2 regions of the Kribbella sp. CCNWLW201 genome follow, and region 1 is predicted to be linked to the other one. Evidence: predicted binding sites of a transcription regulator. Region 1 holds the regulator's gene; the other holds the start of a gene.
The links. Region 1 encodes HrcA, which represses chaperone genes, less so after heat shock. Its sites were predicted from a motif close to TTGGCACTCGNNNNNNNCGAGTGCCAA; they were not measured.
Positions count from the first base shown of each region.

Region 2: the regulator HrcA is predicted to act here: its motif matches at 2,514-2,540, upstream of groES (co-chaperone GroES).

Region 1 covers NZ_JBBCBQ010000010.1:103,611-108,208, forward strand. The annotation lists gene V9K99_RS33100 (ThuA domain-containing protein) at 1-66, shown strand, start outside; gene V9K99_RS33105 (Gfo/Idh/MocA family protein) at 51-1,154, shown strand; gene hrcA (heat-inducible transcriptional repressor HrcA) at 1,277-2,299, shown strand; gene dnaJ (molecular chaperone DnaJ) at 2,325-3,467, shown strand; gene V9K99_RS33120 (16S rRNA (uracil(1498)-N(3))-methyltransferase) at 3,468-4,184, shown strand; gene V9K99_RS33125 (hypothetical protein) at 4,280-4,598, shown strand, end outside.
Region 2 covers NZ_JBBCBQ010000002.1:164,278-168,875, reverse strand. The annotation lists gene V9K99_RS10460 (GNAT family N-acetyltransferase) at 1-155, shown strand, start outside; gene V9K99_RS10455 (class I SAM-dependent methyltransferase) at 582-1,736, opposite strand; gene V9K99_RS10450 (peptidoglycan-binding domain-containing protein) at 1,746-2,336, opposite strand; gene groES (co-chaperone GroES) at 2,672-2,968, shown strand; gene groL (chaperonin GroEL) at 3,106-4,598, shown strand, end outside.

The DNA of each region.
Region 1 (4,598 bases):
GACGACCTCGAAGTACCCGAGGTCCGAACGATCATCGAGCGGGGGCTGCTGTGGGCGAGCAAGTGACGCGGGTCGGCATCGTCGGCACTGGGGTCATCTCCGGCACGTATCTCGACCACCTGGGCAAGCTCCCCGGTGTCGACGTGGTCGCGGTCGCCGACCTCGACGTGAGCCGCGCCCAGGCGATCGCCGACAAGAACCCGGGCATCCGCGCGCTCACGTCCGACGATCTGTACGCCGCGGACGACGTCGACATCGTGCTCAACCTGACGATCCCGGCCGCCCACGCGGCGGTTCACCAGGCCGCCCTCGAGGCGGGCAAGCACGTGTACGGCGAGAAGCCGCTGGCCGTGGACCGCGCCGAGGCCGAGCCGCTGCTGAAGTACGCGGCCGCCAACAACCTGCGCGTCGGCTGCGCACCCGACACTGTGCTCGGCACCGGTACTCAGACCGCCCGCGTCGCCATCGACCGCGGCGACATCGGCGTACCCACCGCCGCGACCGCGTCCTTCGTCACACCAGGCCACGAGCTGTGGCACCCGGCGCCCGAGTTCTACTACCAGCCCGGCGGCGGTCCGGTCCTCGACATGGGCCCGTACTACGTCACGAGCCTCATCACCCTCCTTGGTCCGGTACGACGGGTCACTGCACGCGCTGGTCAGTCGCAGCAGCAGCGGAAGATCCACACCGGTCCGCGAGCCGGGGAGACCTTCCCGGTCCAGGTGCCGACGCACGTGACCGGCGTACTGGAGCACGAGTCCGGTGCACTGACGACGCTGCTGATGTCGTTCGACGTGTGGGCCGCGCGGCTGCCGCGGATCGAGGTGCACGGGACTGAGGGCAGCATCTCGGTGCCGGACCCGAACGGCTTCGACGGCAAGGTGGAGATCGCCACGGCCACGAACCGTGACTGGATCGAACTCCCTGTAGCCGGTGGGTACGCCGGAGCCGGCCGGGGTGTCGGTGTCGCGGACATGGCCCGCGCGATCCGCAACGGCGAGCCACACCGGGCCGACGGCGCGCTGGCGTACCACGTGCTCGACGTACTCGAGTCGGTGCTGGAGGCGGCGGCCCAGGATCAGCCGGTGGACGTCGCGAGTACGGTCGACCGACCCGCCGCCGTACCGTTGGGCGCGTCTCCCGAAATCGCCTGAGACCCGTCCCACGCCGGAATCTGGCACTGGCGGCTACTACGGCTCGGTAGACTGGCACTCGGATCATTTGAGTGCCAGGGTCCGCTGACGTCGACGGTCGATGGCGAGAGAGGGTGGTGCGCGTGCTGGACGAACGCAAGCTTGATGTTCTCCGCGCCATCGTCGAGGACTACGTGGCGACCCATGAGCCGGTCGGTTCGAAGACGCTGGTGGACCGGCACAACCTCGGAGTGTCGCCGGCGACCGTGCGCAACGACATGGCCGCGCTGGAGGAGGAGGGGTACATCACCCAGCCGCACACCAGCGCCGGCCGGATCCCGACCGACGCCGGCTACCGGCTGTTCGTCGACAAGCTGAGCACGGTGAAGACGTTGTCGCCGGCCGAGAAGAAGGCGATCACGTCGTTCCTGGCCGGTGCGGTCGACCTGGACGACGTCGTACGCCGTACTGTCCGGTTGCTCGCCCAGATCACCCGGCAGGTCGCGATCGTGCAGTACCCGTCGCTGAACCGGTCGCACGTGCGGCACGTCGAGGTGGTGACGATGACCCCGCGGCGACTGCTGTTGGTGCTGATCACCAGCACCGGCCGGGTCGAGCAGCGGATCGTCGAGCCGCCGCACGACGTCGACGAGCAGCTGATCGGCGACCTCCGGTCGAGGCTGAACACGGCACTCGCCGGCCAACGGCTGACCGAGGCGGCGACCTCGCTGGCCGCCGTCCCCGAGACGTTCGCTCCGGCCGACCGCCACTTGGTGGCGGCGATCGTGACGACGCTGCTGGAGGCGTTCACCGACGAGGTCGGCGAGCAGCGGATCGCGGTCGGCGGCGCGGCCAACCTGACCCGGTACGGCGACGACTTCGAGCGCAACGTGAAGCCGGTGCTGGAGGCGCTGGAGGAGCACGTCATCCTGCTCAAGCTGCTCGGTGAAGCGACCAACCCGCAGACGCTGACCGTCCGCATCGGGCACGAGAACCCGTACGAGGAACTGGCCACCACCTCGGTGGTCGCGACCGGGTACGGGTCCAAGTCGGAGGCGCTGGCCACGCTCGGCATCGTCGGCCCGACTCACATGGACTATCCGAGCACGATGGGCGCCGTCCGCGCCGTCGCCCGCTACGTCAGCCAGATCCTGGCCGACACCTAAGCCCACCAACCCCCTGGTCTGGAGTATGAGCACCGATTACTACGCCGTCCTGGGCGTCAGCCGTGACGCTTCACCGGACGAGATCAAGAAGGCGTACCGCAAGCTGGCCCGCCAGTATCACCCGGACGTGAACGACTCCGAGGACGCGCACCACAAGTTCCAGGAGATCGGCCGCGCCTTCCAGGTGCTGAGCGACCCGCAGAAGCGGCAGATGCACGATCTCGGCGGTGACCCGTTCGCGACCGGCGCGGGGGCCGGGGCGGGACCGGGCTTCGGCCAGGCCTTCACCTTCACCGACATCATGGACGCCTTCTTCGGCCAGACCGGCGGGGCCACCCGCGGGCCGCGGCCGCGGACCCGGCGCGGCCAGGACGCGTTGATCCCGCTGCGGATCGATCTGGCCGAGGCCGCGTTCGGCACCACCCGGGAGCTGAAGGTCGACACCGCCGTACTGTGCCCGACCTGTTCGGGCTCGGGTGCGGCGGCCGGTTCCGAGCCAGTCACCTGCGAGATCTGCCACGGGCGCGGTGAGGTCACCCACACCCAGCGCTCGTTCCTCGGCGAGGTGCGGACGATGCGGCCGTGCCCGAACTGCCGCGGCTTCGGCACCACCATCCCGAACCCGTGCGTCGAGTGCTCCGGCGACGGCCGGGTCCGGTCCCGCCGTACCGTCACCGTGAAGATCCCCGGCGGCGTGGACAGCGGCACCCGGGTCCAGCTGTCCGGCCAGGGCGAGGTCGGCCCCGGCGGCGGTCCGGCCGGCGACCTGTACGTCGAGATCGAGGTCGAGCCGCACGAGATCTTCACCCGCAGCGGCGACGACCTGCACTGCACGGTCACCCTGCCGATGACGGCGGCGGCGCTCGGTACGACGATCGACCTGCCGACCCTGGAGGGCGAGACCACCCCGCTGGAGATCCGGCCGGGCACGCAGTCCGGTACGGCGATGACGCTGACGGCTCGTGGTGTGCCGCGACTGCGGCACGCGGGTCGCGGCGACCTGATCGTCCAGGTGATCGTCGAGACCCCGACCAAGCTGGACGACACCCAGGCCGACTTGTTGAGGCAGTTGGCTGGCATCCGCGGCGAGGAACGCCCGCAGGGCCAGGTCCAGGCCGCCCACAAGGGCGTCTTCGGCCGCCTCCGCGACGCCTTCGGCGCCCACTAGATGGGCGTCGCGGTCTTCTTCTCGGAAGACCTGTCCCGTGACGAGCTGACGCTGGATGGTGCTGAGGGACGTCACGCGGCGGTCGTACGGCGGATCGGTCCGGGGGAGCGGATCCGGCTGACTGATGGGCGGGGTTCGTACGCCGAGGGCGCGGTGACGGCTGCCTCGAAGAGCGGGGTGACTGTTGCTGTCGACCACCGGAGGACGGTGGCGGCGAGCAGTCCCCGGTTGGTCGTCGTACAGGCGTTGCCGAAGGGCGAGCGGGCCGAGCTGGCGGTCGAGATGCTGACCGAGGTCGGTGCGGACGTGATCGTGCCGTGGAACGCGGAGCGGAGTCAGTTCCGCAGCAACCCGGAGCGGTCGGCGAAAACGCTTGCGAAATGGCAAGCGTGGGCTTTCGAGGCGAGCAAGCAGTCCCGCCGGTCCTGGTTCGTCGAGGTGACCCCGATCGCGACGACCGCGGAGGTCGCGCGACTCGTGGCCGACGCCGCGCTCCCCGTCGTACTGCACGAAGAAGCAAAGACCCGGCTGGCCGGCCTCGACGTACCCACGTCCGGTGACATCGTCATGGTGATCGGCCCCGAAGGCGGCATCGCCCCAGCCGAGCTAGCCGCCTTCGACGTAGAGCCCGTCCGCCTCGGCGACACCGTCCTCCGCACCTCGACGGCCGGCGTAGCCGCCGCCGCAGCCCTACTCGCCCGCTCCCGCTGGAGCTGATCCTTACAAAGCCCGAACACAAGGGCGATGGTTCTCGAATGCCGACGCGGGAGAGTCGTTCTCGTTCGGAGTGGTCGAGAGCGAGGAGTGGCGAGATGCGCAGGTCCGTCCGCGGCATGGCTTGGGGTACGTCGGCCGTCGTCCTGCTGAGCGGTTTGGTCGGAGGTACGACGGTCGCGTCGGCTGATCCGACCCCGACCCCGACTTATGCACCGATCACCTTGAGCCCGGAAGAGTCTCAACGGCTGTGTGCGGAGGTGCTGCCGAAGCTGATCGCGCGGCGGGAGAAGCTGGCGACCAGGATCAACGGCGGGGCCGATGTGAAGGGTTCGGTGGCGTGGCTGAAGGCCCGGGCCGCGAAGCAGAAGGCGAAAGGGCACGAGAAGGTCGCGGCCCAGCTCGAGAAGCGGGCCG
Region 2 (4,598 bases), on a different contig from region 1:
TGGAGCACCCGGAGCTGAAGGGGATCCGCCGGTTCATGCTGGGGACCTCGGATGCGCACGAGCTCTACCGCAGCTACGGCTTCACCGAAGTCGAGGACCCGAGCCGGACGATGATCATCCGCAAGGACCCGGCCGAGTTGTACGGCGCCAGTTAGTCGCAGCGTGGGACTGCACTGCAACCGGGACTGCACCGCACCGCGGGACTGCACCGCACCGCGGGAACTGCACTGCAGCGCGGGACGCACTGCAGCGCGGGACTGCACTGCAGCGCGGGACTGCACTGCAGCGCGGGGAAGGGCGCGGCAGCGGGCAGAGACCTGGGGGCTGGTACCGCCGCTAGATCCCCAGGTGAACGGCCAGCGGCAGACCGGTTCTGTCCCGCACACTGCCGCAGCCAGATGAACGCCTGACTTCGGCCGCGTGACCGTCAGTCGACGTACGGCTCCTCAGCCCGTACGTCGACTTAGTGGCGGATCCCCGGGAGAGTGCGGCAGCAGACGCAGCACCTCGCCCACCGGCAAGTCTCCCGGAGACCCGCACGCGATATCGATCATATGTTCGACTGTTCTCAGAATGCAAGTTCATCCGGAGACTCGGCGGCACGAGTACGCGACCGCGTCCCGGCCGATGCGGGTGATGATCAGCGTGGCGCTCGCGGAGCCCTTGGGGGCGAGCTTCTTCCGCAGTTGCGCCGGGTCCAGGTCGACCCCGCGCTTCTTGATCTCGAGTGTGCCGATGCCGTGCGTGCGTACCCAGGAGCGCAGCGCCTTCTCCTTGTACGGCAGCTCCTCCACCACCTCGTACGTCGAGGCGAGTGCAGTCGGCACCAGCTTCGCTGCGGTGACATACGCGATCCGGTGATCCAGCAACCACCCGTCGACCGCAGCGGCGACCGCGGTCACCAGACCGGCCCGCACCACGGCACCGTCGGGCTCGTAGATGTACGGACCCACCGGACCACTCTCAGCCTCCGGCGCGTCGGTCACCGAAGCGCCACTGGGCAGAAGAGTCGCCCGTCGCGCAGTACCGGCATACAACCGGCCAGACCACAGTGCGGCCTCCTTCACTTCACCTGCGTCGCTGATCCACTCAGCCTCCACCCCGTCCGGTACGGCGTCGTGCGGTATGCCCGGTGCGACCTTCACACAGGCAGTGCGGCTCAGGAGATCGGTCACGAAGGACCACGGCGGTGAGTAGGCGTTGTGATCGAACACGCGCCGGCCGTCCGCCCGCCGAGCCGGGTCTGCGAACACCACGTCGTACGGCGTGAGGTCGAAGGACTCGGCGTCGCCGACTACGACCTCACCGGGCAGGTCTAGCGCGGCCAGGTTGGCGCGGGCCGCGTCAGCAGCGGCTGGGTCGCGTTCGACGCCGGTGACTCGCAGTCCGGCTCGTGCAGCGCTGATGAGGTCGCCGCCGATGCCGCAGCCCAGGTCGACCACGCTGCTGCCCGGCAGTGTTGCCGCGATGCGCTGTGCTCTGTGAGTGCCGACAGTGGTTCGTGTCGCCTGTTCCAGGCCGTCTGGGGTGAAGTACATGCGGGCCGCGTCCGGGCCGAACTTGGCGACGGCCCGGTGGCGCAGTGAGGCCTGTGTGACCGCAGCTGTCACGAGTGTGGCGTCGTACTGGCGGCGCAGCTTCTCGACCAGTTGGAGCTCGTGGCCGGGCTGGTAGCTCGCACAGGCATCGGCGAGGAGTTCGGCGCCGGGGCCGTCCAGCAAGCCGGTGACTGTCACCCCGCCACTTTAGAGGGGGCTCGAGCAGCCTCTGCTCCAGCTTCGGGTGGCCATCGAGTAGAGGCGCCAATTCATGGCTGAGCGGGTCTTCGGTCCGTAGATGCCGTCCGCGACGAGCTTGTGCCTGCGCTGGACGGCCTTGACCACGGCGCGGGTGTTGCTGCCGTAGATGCCGTCGACAGCGAGCTTGGTGCCGTAGCAGAAGTTCAGGTTGCGCTGTAGGACGCGGATGGCGGTGTCCGGGTCACCGAACACAGTGGAGCCTCGGTGTGGGTCGTCGCCGAACATCAGGTTGCAGTACGTGCTCTCGCTGCCGTAGACGGACGGCATCGGGATACCCCAGCTGCGGTTGACCGGGACGAGCCTGGCGGACCGGCACTGCGGGAGCGCGGTTGCGGCAGCTGCGCGGAGGCTTTCGGTGTCCGCGGCAGGCGCCGCCTGCGGAGGTGCTGCGGCCGGTGCGTCCGTGCTGGGAGCGGTGGCGGGCTGGTCCTTCGAGGCGCCAGCGGCAATTGCTCCTACGGCGAGCGCACCGGCCGCGGCGACAACCGCGACAGTGCGGCCGGACAGTTTGGGCAGAGAGGGAAAGCTGAGGGCCATGGTCTCTCCTCGGGCACCCGGTCCCGGAGCGGCCGGGACGCCGTACAGACAGAACGGTCCCATGCCGACCCCGCCCAGGCCCAGCGTTCGACCACAATCCGCACCTGCCCGATCACCCTGCGCGGGTCTGGGGAGTTCGTGGCAGCAGCTGGTCCAGATCTCCTTGGCGGCGAAATCCTGGCACTCGAGTTGACCGAGTGCTAATCGCGGCCTAGATTCGGTGTTGGCACTCTCCGGTGGAGGGTGCCAGCGGTCCGGCCTCTGACCCCCGCGACGGCAGGGGAGCGCGACCACCCTGAACCACAGACAAGCGAATCGACCGTGGAGGTCAGCAAGTGTCGGTCACGATCAAGCCGCTCGAGGACCGTGTCCTCGTCGCGCCGCTCGAAGCCGAGCAGACCACGAAGTCCGGCCTGGTGATCCCGGACACCGCCAAGGAGAAGCCGCAGGAGGGCGAGATCCTCGCCGTCGGTCCGGGCCGGATCGACGACAACGGCAACCGCGTCCCGCTGGACGTCGCAGTCGGCGACAAGGTCATTTACTCCAAGTACGGCGGCACCGAGGTCAAGTACGACGGCCAGGACTACCTGATCCTGGGCGCCCGCGACATCCTCGCAGTCGTCAGCAAGTGACGATCGCCCGCTGTTCCTGACTGACACCGCCCTGGTGCCGATCACCGGCGCCGGGGCGGAGTCGGTCCGGAGCCGTGTGTGGTCCGGAACCGGCTGAGCGCAACGAGAAGAGAATTCAGAGAGGGACTGGTTTTTCCATGCCGAAGATCCTCGAGTTCGACGAGAACGCCCGGCGCGCGCTGGAGCGCGGCGTCGACAAGCTCGCGAACACGGTGAAGGTGACGCTGGGGCCGAAGGGCCGCTACGTCGTCCTGGACAAGAAGTGGGGCGCCCCGACCATCACCAACGACGGTGTCACCGTCGCCCGTGAGGTCGAGCTGGACGACCCGTTCGAGAACCTTGGTGCGCAGCTGACCAAGGAGGTCGCCACCAAGACCAACGACATCGCCGGTGACGGCACCACCACCGCGACGGTGCTGGCGCAGGCGCTGGTGCACGAGGGCCTGCGGGCCGTCGCCGCCGGGGTCAACCCGATGGGCCTGAAGAAGGGCATCGAGGCGGCCGTCGAGGCCGTGTCGGCGCGGCTGGTCGAGACCGCGCGACCGGTGGACGACAAGGGCGACATGGCCCACGTCGCCACCATCTCCGCCCGGGACGCCGAGATCGGCACCCTGATCGCGGACGCGTTCGACAAGGTCGGCAAGGACGGTGTGATCACCGTCGAGGAGTCGAACACCTTCGGGACCGAGCTCGAGTTCACCGAGGGCATGCAGTTCGACAAGGGCTTCATCTCGCCGTACTTCATCACCGACGCCGAGGCCGGCGAAGCGGTGCTGGAGGACCCGTACATCCTGATCCACCAGGGCAAGATCTCCGCCATCGCGGACCTGCTGCCGCTGCTGGAGAAGGTCGTGCAGTCCGGCAAGACGCTGCTGATCATCGCCGAGGACGTCGAGGCCGAGGCGCTGTCCACCCTGGTGGTGAACAAGATCCGCGGCAACTTCACCTCCGTCGCCGTCAAGGCGCCGGGCTTCGGTGACCGCCGCAAGGCGATGCTGGAGGACCTGGCCGCCCTCACCGGCGCGCAGGTCATCGCCCCCGAGGTCGGCCTGAAGCTGGACCAGGTCGGGCTGGAGGTGCTGGGCACCGCTCGCCGCATCGTGGTCAGCAAGGACAACACCACCGTGGTCGAGGGCGCCGGCAAGGCCGACGACATCGAGGCCCGGGTGAACCAGATCAAGGCCGAGATCGAGCGCACCGATTCCGACTGGGACCGGGAGAAGCTGCAGGAGCGGCTGGCCAAGCTGGCCGGCGGCGTCTGCGTGATCAAGGTCGGCGCGGCCACCGAGGTCGAGCTGAAGGAGAAGAAGCACCGGATCGAGGACGCTGTGTCCGCGACCCGGGCCGCGATCGAGGAGGGCATCGTCGCCGGCGGCGGCTCCGCCCTGGTGCACGCGGCCACTGTGCTCGAGGGCGGCCTGGACCTGGAGGGTGACGAGCTCGCCGGGGTCCGGATCGTTCGCAAGGCGATCGTCGAGCCGCTGCGCTGGATCGCCGAGAACGGCGGTTACGAGGGCTACGTGGTGACCGCCAAGGTCGCCGAGCTGGAGCTGGGCAGCGGTTTCAACGCCGCCACCGGCGAGTACGGCGACCTGCTGGCCCAGGGCGTGCTGGACCCGGTCAAGGTGAC